DNA from 2 places in the Yersinia intermedia genome. Region 1 is predicted to be linked to the other one. Evidence: riboswitches for the same ligand, from Rfam matches in the RefSeq annotation. Region 1 holds a riboswitch; the other holds the start of a gene.

Region 1 (3,207 bases):
GATAGACAGATAGCCCGCCAACACCTGAGTCAAAAATCAGTGCTGTCGGGCGAGGGGCAGTATCAACCTTAGAAGTTATAGCTTCCGGTGAGGTAATACTCTCGTCCAGCGGTTTTATAGCCATAAACCGTCTCATAATCTTTATCAAACAGGTTGGCAATTCTACCACGAACTGTGAGATGAGAGGTGACCGGATATGAAACAGCTAGATCCCAAAGGCTAATCCCTCCCAATTTTACTGAGCTTGGTGCAAAAGTGGTTGGATCGAATGTATTGTCATAACGCTGACCAAGATATTGATATGTTACCGACCAATCTAACTCGGCCACCTGCCAATCAAGTTGGTATTTAACCTGTTGCTTAGCGCGGCGCACCAGAATTTGATTGGTTTCAGCATCGCGAGGATCAAGATATTCTAACGTAACTTGGTGAGATAACGGCCCGGTGTCGAAAGCTCCCGTCCATTCCACACCTTTTATCACCGCTTTACTCACATTGTAGTAACGGTTACTACTACTGTCATAGTCTATAAGTTCTTCAATATCATTACGATAAGTGGATAAGCGCCAAGTTACTGGCCCGGTTAAGCCTTCAAGCCCGCCTTCCCATTGTTTGCTTTCTTCTGGTTTCAGGTTCGTGTTACCGCCATAGGCGCTATAAAGCTGCATTAAATTGGGAGCCTTATAGGCCGTACCGTAAGAACCGATCAAACGATAGCCATCAATAAACTCCCAGCCAGCGCTGGTCTGCCAGGTGGAGTGCCAACCAAATTGCGAATTATCGTCACTGCGCGCTGAGCCTTCTAAAGTGACATCATTGATCTGTTGCTGCCCTGTCAGATAAATACCCGTGTTGCGCAATGTGTATTCATCAGAATTGGTTGCATTCATCGCTTTGCGTTTGGTTGTTTGCTCCTGCCAATCAGCCCCCGCACTAACCTCGCCTTTACCGACTTGCAGCGTATTACCCCATTGTAAATTGTATTGCTCTGCATCATCTAAAGAGGCGGATACATCATGCCGACCAAACAATGGATCATAGTTATAGTCTTTAGTGCGGTTATAACTTGCGATCAGTTGAGACGCATAAATTCCATTTTTAAAACGTAACCCAGTGTCATAAGTACGGCTTGATAGCTGGCGGGTATCTAATAATGCTGAACCGGGATAATAACTGCCATCATAGTCACTACGGTTATCGAAACCGTAAGCACGCGCAAAGCCACTGAATTGATTATTGAAATCATGATTAACACCTGCCCACAGCATTTTCCCCATGTATCCGTCACGATCCGGCTGGCTTGCCATGCCAGTATTACCAGCAGCAACAATGTCATAACCTTTACTGTAATCGTAATTTCCTGCCAACGTCACCGTGGTGCTATCACCCAGTTTTTGCTGAGTTGAACCACCGTAGTTCTGGTAACCATTCGAACCCACGCCTGCGGTGAGTGTGCTACCCAAGGCTTCACGCACAGTAATGATGTTTACTACCCCACCGATAGCATCTGAACCATATACCGCAGAACGTGGTCCACGAATATATTCAATACGCTGTACTAAAGAGACAGGGATTTGGCTGAGATCAGAAGAACCGCTGATACCCGACTGATTCAGACGAACACCATCAACCAGAACTAAAACATGCCTGGCATCTGTACCTCGGATAAACAAGGAACTCTGTTGGCCAGGCCCACCAGTTTGTGCAATGTTCACACCAGGCAAGCGGCGCATAACATCATTCAGGTTAGTTGATTGCCAGCGATCAATATCATTACGAGTAACAACATCAACCGGAGCCAAGATAGAAGATATGGGTTGGGGGAATCGATTGGCGGTAACCACCATGTCATCATTACTTGTTGTGGTGCTGTCCTGGGCCCATCCAGAAAATGCTGTCACAGAAAGGGCTGTGAGCAGCGTATATTTTTTTATTGTCATGAATACAAGCATCCAAACTCAATTGGCGGATGCCGCAGTGCCATGGCCGATAGTTCGCGACGACCACGCATATTGCGACGTAATACCGGCAGGTCTTCGGGCTTGGGATCTCTGATGTCACGCCTTATTCATTACTTAAATGAATTAATACCGTGAAATAGAGCTGGCGATGACTTCCCGCCCTTGCGGACAGTGTCTGGTTGAAACCTATCGCCGTAACTTCCCCTTACCGCTGCGCGTCAGCTCCGGATTTACACCGGATTCCCTTTTAACTCTTAGGTGTTTAAGTAACAGCATGAGGCCGGATCGCAATGCTACGATCAAGTAAAATAGATGTCTAGACTTCCATCCTCGTTATAGTGAATAAACACAACAAAACTGGACATCACTCCCACTTTCCCTACAATCCGCAGCAGTAACCCTCTTTTATAATGGCCAGACGAGAAGAATCATGACTCCCGACATCCTGCCGACAGACAGCTACGACCAACAACTGGCGGAAAAATCTGCCCGTCTTCAGGCGATGATGTCGCCGTTTCAGGCACCTGCTGCGGAAATATTCCGTTCTCCTGCCGAACATTACCGCATGAGAGCAGAGTTTCGCGTTTGGCACGATGAAGATGACTTGTACCACATCATGTTTGACCAGCAGACTAAGCAGCGTATCCGGGTTGAACAGTTCCCGGTGGCGAGTTTGTTGATCAATCGTCTAATGAGCGCGTTGATGACAGCCATTAGAGCCGAACCAATTTTGCGGCGTAAACTGTTCCAGATTGATTACTTATCTACCCTAAGCGGTAAACTGATCGCTTCTTTGCTGTATCACCGTCAATTAGATGAAGAGTGGCAGCAGAAAGCGCTGGAATTACGTGATCAGTTGCGAGCGCAAGGCTTCGACTTGCAATTGATCGGGCGCGCGGCAAAAACCAAAATTATGTTGGATCATGACTATATCGATGAAGTATTGCCGGTTGCCGGGCGTGAAATGATTTATCGTCAGGTGGAGAATAGTTTCACCCAACCGAATGCGGCGGTGAATATCCATATGCTGGAATGGGCAATTGATACCACTAAGAACGCCAGTGGCGATTTATTGGAGTTGTACTGCGGTAATGGTAACTTCTCGTTGGCGCTAGCACGCAATTTTGCACGCGTGTTGGCAACAGAAATCGCTAAACCCTCAGTGGCGGCAGCGCAATACAATATCGCGGCAAATAATATCGATAACGTGCAAATTATCCGCATGTCGGCTGAAGAGTTTACCCAA
Region 2 (3,207 bases), 2.0 Mb from region 1:
ACTTCAGTGCCCGTTCGCTATGGCAAACCGCACGGATAGCACGTTGCATGACAGAGATCAGGTTACCCATCCAGCGCACCGGGTGCGGCCAGTGCGGCGGGTCGCCGAGCCAGCTATCAAGCAAGAAAGCAATAAACCATGCGCTCAGGGTCATAGCACGCTCCGAGCAGCCGTCAGCCAGCCATTCAGTAAACCGGGGCGCTGGGCAAAATGGATATGCAGATAGCTGGCCTGAGTGCGCTGAAGTTGATAGCCACTGTGCCAGCGCTGAATAGCGACGCCATCACGCCATTTGCTACTATCAAATACCGGCGGCAATGGGCTGGTAAAATCGGAATAATGGAATTCATGACCACGCAGAATTTCACCTTGTGCAGCCAATAAAGTGTCACTGCGGGCCTGTGCCTGACAGTAACCAAAGCGAGTCAGCCGTTTCCCCATCCGGCTCTCACCGGCCAAAATGCCAACCATCGGGTGGCGCTGACCACTCTCATCCGTTAAGCCATCACCGAGATACATCAGGCCACCGCATTCGGCATACAGCGGGATCTGTTGGCGGTGCGCTTGCTGTAACGCTGCATGCATCGCTGTATTCGCTGCTAAGCGGCTCGCGTGAATTTCGGGATAACCGCCCCCGAGATAAATCATCTGGCAATCGGGTAACCGGTGGTCATGGAGTGGGCTGAAACGTTGGATGCGCACGCCTGCCTGCTCAAGCAGGTCAAGGTTATCGGGGTAATAAAAATTGAAGGCTTCATCTTCGGCCAAGGCCAGTGTCAGGCCGTTAGCCAGTGTAGACGGAGGTAAGGAAGGCGGGGTGCCGGCAGGCTGTGCCGCACAATGCGTCAATGCCAGTAATCGGTCGAGATCGATAAAGGCTTCAACCTGCTGTGCCAGCCGTTGCCAGCGGGGCGAGCTGTCGGGCTGCTGGGTTTTACCCGCCACGCCCTCACGCTGCTCTTGCACCGGTATCAACCCTAAATGGCGTGATGGCAGTGCGACATCGTCCATCACCGGCAAGCGACCCAGCACGGGAATACCGCAGTAATGCTCGATGGCGTGGCGGATTAGCTGATAATGGTTTTCTGAATTAACACGGTTAACAATCACGCCTGCGATGGTGAGATTTGGGTCAAACTGGCAGAACCCCAGCACGGTAGCCGCAACCGAGGTGGATACCGCCTTGCCATCCACCAGTAAGATAACTGGGCAGCCCAGTTGCTTGGCCATCGCCGCACTACTGCAATAATCGGGATCAGTGCCGTAGCCGTCATACAAGCCCATCACACCTTCGATCACCGCCACATCAGCATGGCGCATGTGCTGGTTATATAACCCATTCAAGGTCGCAGGCGGCAGCATAAAAGCATCAAGATTACGCGAGGTAACACCACTGACGGCGCTATGCCAACCGGTATCCAGGTAATCTGGCCCGACCTTAAACGGCTGCACAGACAACCCGCGCGCCATCAGCGCCCGCAGAATACCCAACGTCACGGTTGTTTTACCGCATCCACTGCCGGTACCTGCGATAATAAATGCTTGTTTGCCAGACCGTTGCATAAAAAATCCCGCCATTTCGAGCGGGATATGCAGTGTCAAAAAGGTGCGTCTGCGCAACGTCACCGCAGCGCGCATCTGATGACAACCCACTTCCCACCGAAGGAGTTGAATATATTTTACCGATTTGGCTGGTCTTCTGGCTTAGCGTCATCCTCCCCCGCACCTTCCCAATCCGATGGATCAGTGGTTTCAGCGGGTTCGTCGGCATCACAGCAGCGGGGGCTGCGGGGGATTGTCACCCCCTTCCCTGTCGTGTATTAAGTGCCAATGCGTACACGACATAACCATTTCAGTAACTTCCCCATCGTATTGGCAGCTACAGCGGTGTTAGCAGCTATCACGCACCTGCATTACTGACCTTAGTCAGCCGGCGGGGTTTACTCGTTTGCTGCCTTGCTGCGACGCCAACTAGATTGGGGTATGTATTTATCTAATACAGTAGATTATTTTATTTCTATTTCGTTATAGAATTTATCTCTTTATTTACACAGTTGTAACGTCAACTGGTTTATTAAATCCAGTTAACGTTAATATACTCTTTTCCACAAATAAAAAATGGTTAATTTCATTTTTTGGCGGTTATTTTTTAGTGTCACCACAACAAAAAATTGCCGCCATTAGATTTAAATCCAAACAAAAACAATGAGTTAAGATATAAATCATATATAAAAACATAACAAAAAATTGTCATTATTTATTTTATACATTAATAGCTGGCACAGTTTTTAAATATATAAACGTGAACATAGAACATGACTAATTGTTATTAGATCAATAACTGTCATTTCATTTCACTGCGTTCAGAAGAAAGTGAACGAAATACCTGCGGTGTCACATTATAGGTCTGGCGGAACACCTTGCAAAAGTAGCTGGTTTGGGAAAAACCAAGATTTTTGGCAATGCTGGCAATGCTCCAATCACTGTGCTGCAACATCTCTCTGGCATTAGCCATACGTTGTTGGTTGACCCAGGCATTGAAGCCGATCCCCTGATATTTTTTAAATAACTTACTGAAATAGTAAGGGCTGAGATACACCTTGCCAGCCACCTCTTCCAACCGTAGCTCTTCTGATAAATGCGTGTCTATATAGCGTAGTGCTTTCTTCATTTTGCTGTCATGCGGATGAACCGGCCGTACCCTGCCTGGATCTTTGCTCCCCATATTGTCATTGATCACAACAAAATTGAGGTGTTTTTTCAGGCAGTTCTCAACAATCAGCTTCAGTAAATCAGCCGAGGCTATTACCCGCGAAAAATCCATTATCGGCACATTATGGAACTCATCCATTAGCGCCGGATTCTGCTGCCAGTGGTTATCGATATTCAGAATATCAATAAGGTAAACATCTGCATGCAGCCGGACCTGACCACATAACACAAAACCCACCAGATGGCCGGCAATCACCAAAGGAATAGAAAAATCCGTTAATCCAGCATGACAGCGGTAGATACATGGCTCATTGGATTTGGATGCTTCAAGACCACCACAACGATCACTCATCCGACAACGTAGATGGTTAACCGGATCTTGACGCATTAATTGACAAAATGGAGTGAAATTAAACAGGTCAGAGATTTCCTCACCGTGAATATTCACCACTACCACCGCCAACCCGGTGGCTTGGGCAAAATCCTGGGCGATTT

What was found. A riboswitch is a leader RNA that binds a small molecule or an ion and turns the genes downstream of it on or off. The one in region 1 is predicted to bind cobalamin.
Positions count from the first base shown of each region.
Region 2: it holds a riboswitch for cobalamin, as region 1 does, so the genes downstream of both, EL015_RS13390 (cobyrinic acid a,c-diamide synthase CobB) here and btuB (TonB-dependent vitamin B12 receptor BtuB) in region 1, are expected to answer to the same signal.

Region 1 is NZ_LR134116.1:138,608-141,814, reverse strand. Features, by position in the region: gene murI (glutamate racemase) at 1-124, opposite strand, end outside; gene btuB (TonB-dependent vitamin B12 receptor BtuB) at 69-1,940, opposite strand; cobalamin riboswitch at 2,011-2,261, opposite strand; gene trmA (tRNA (uridine(54)-C5)-methyltransferase TrmA) at 2,392-3,207, shown strand, end outside.
Region 2 is NZ_LR134116.1:2,929,355-2,932,561, forward strand. Features, by position in the region: gene cbiB (adenosylcobinamide-phosphate synthase CbiB) at 1-154, opposite strand, end outside; gene EL015_RS13390 (cobyrinic acid a,c-diamide synthase CobB) at 151-1,563, opposite strand; cobalamin riboswitch at 1,673-1,867, opposite strand; gene pocR (transcriptional regulator PocR) at 2,345-3,207, opposite strand, start outside.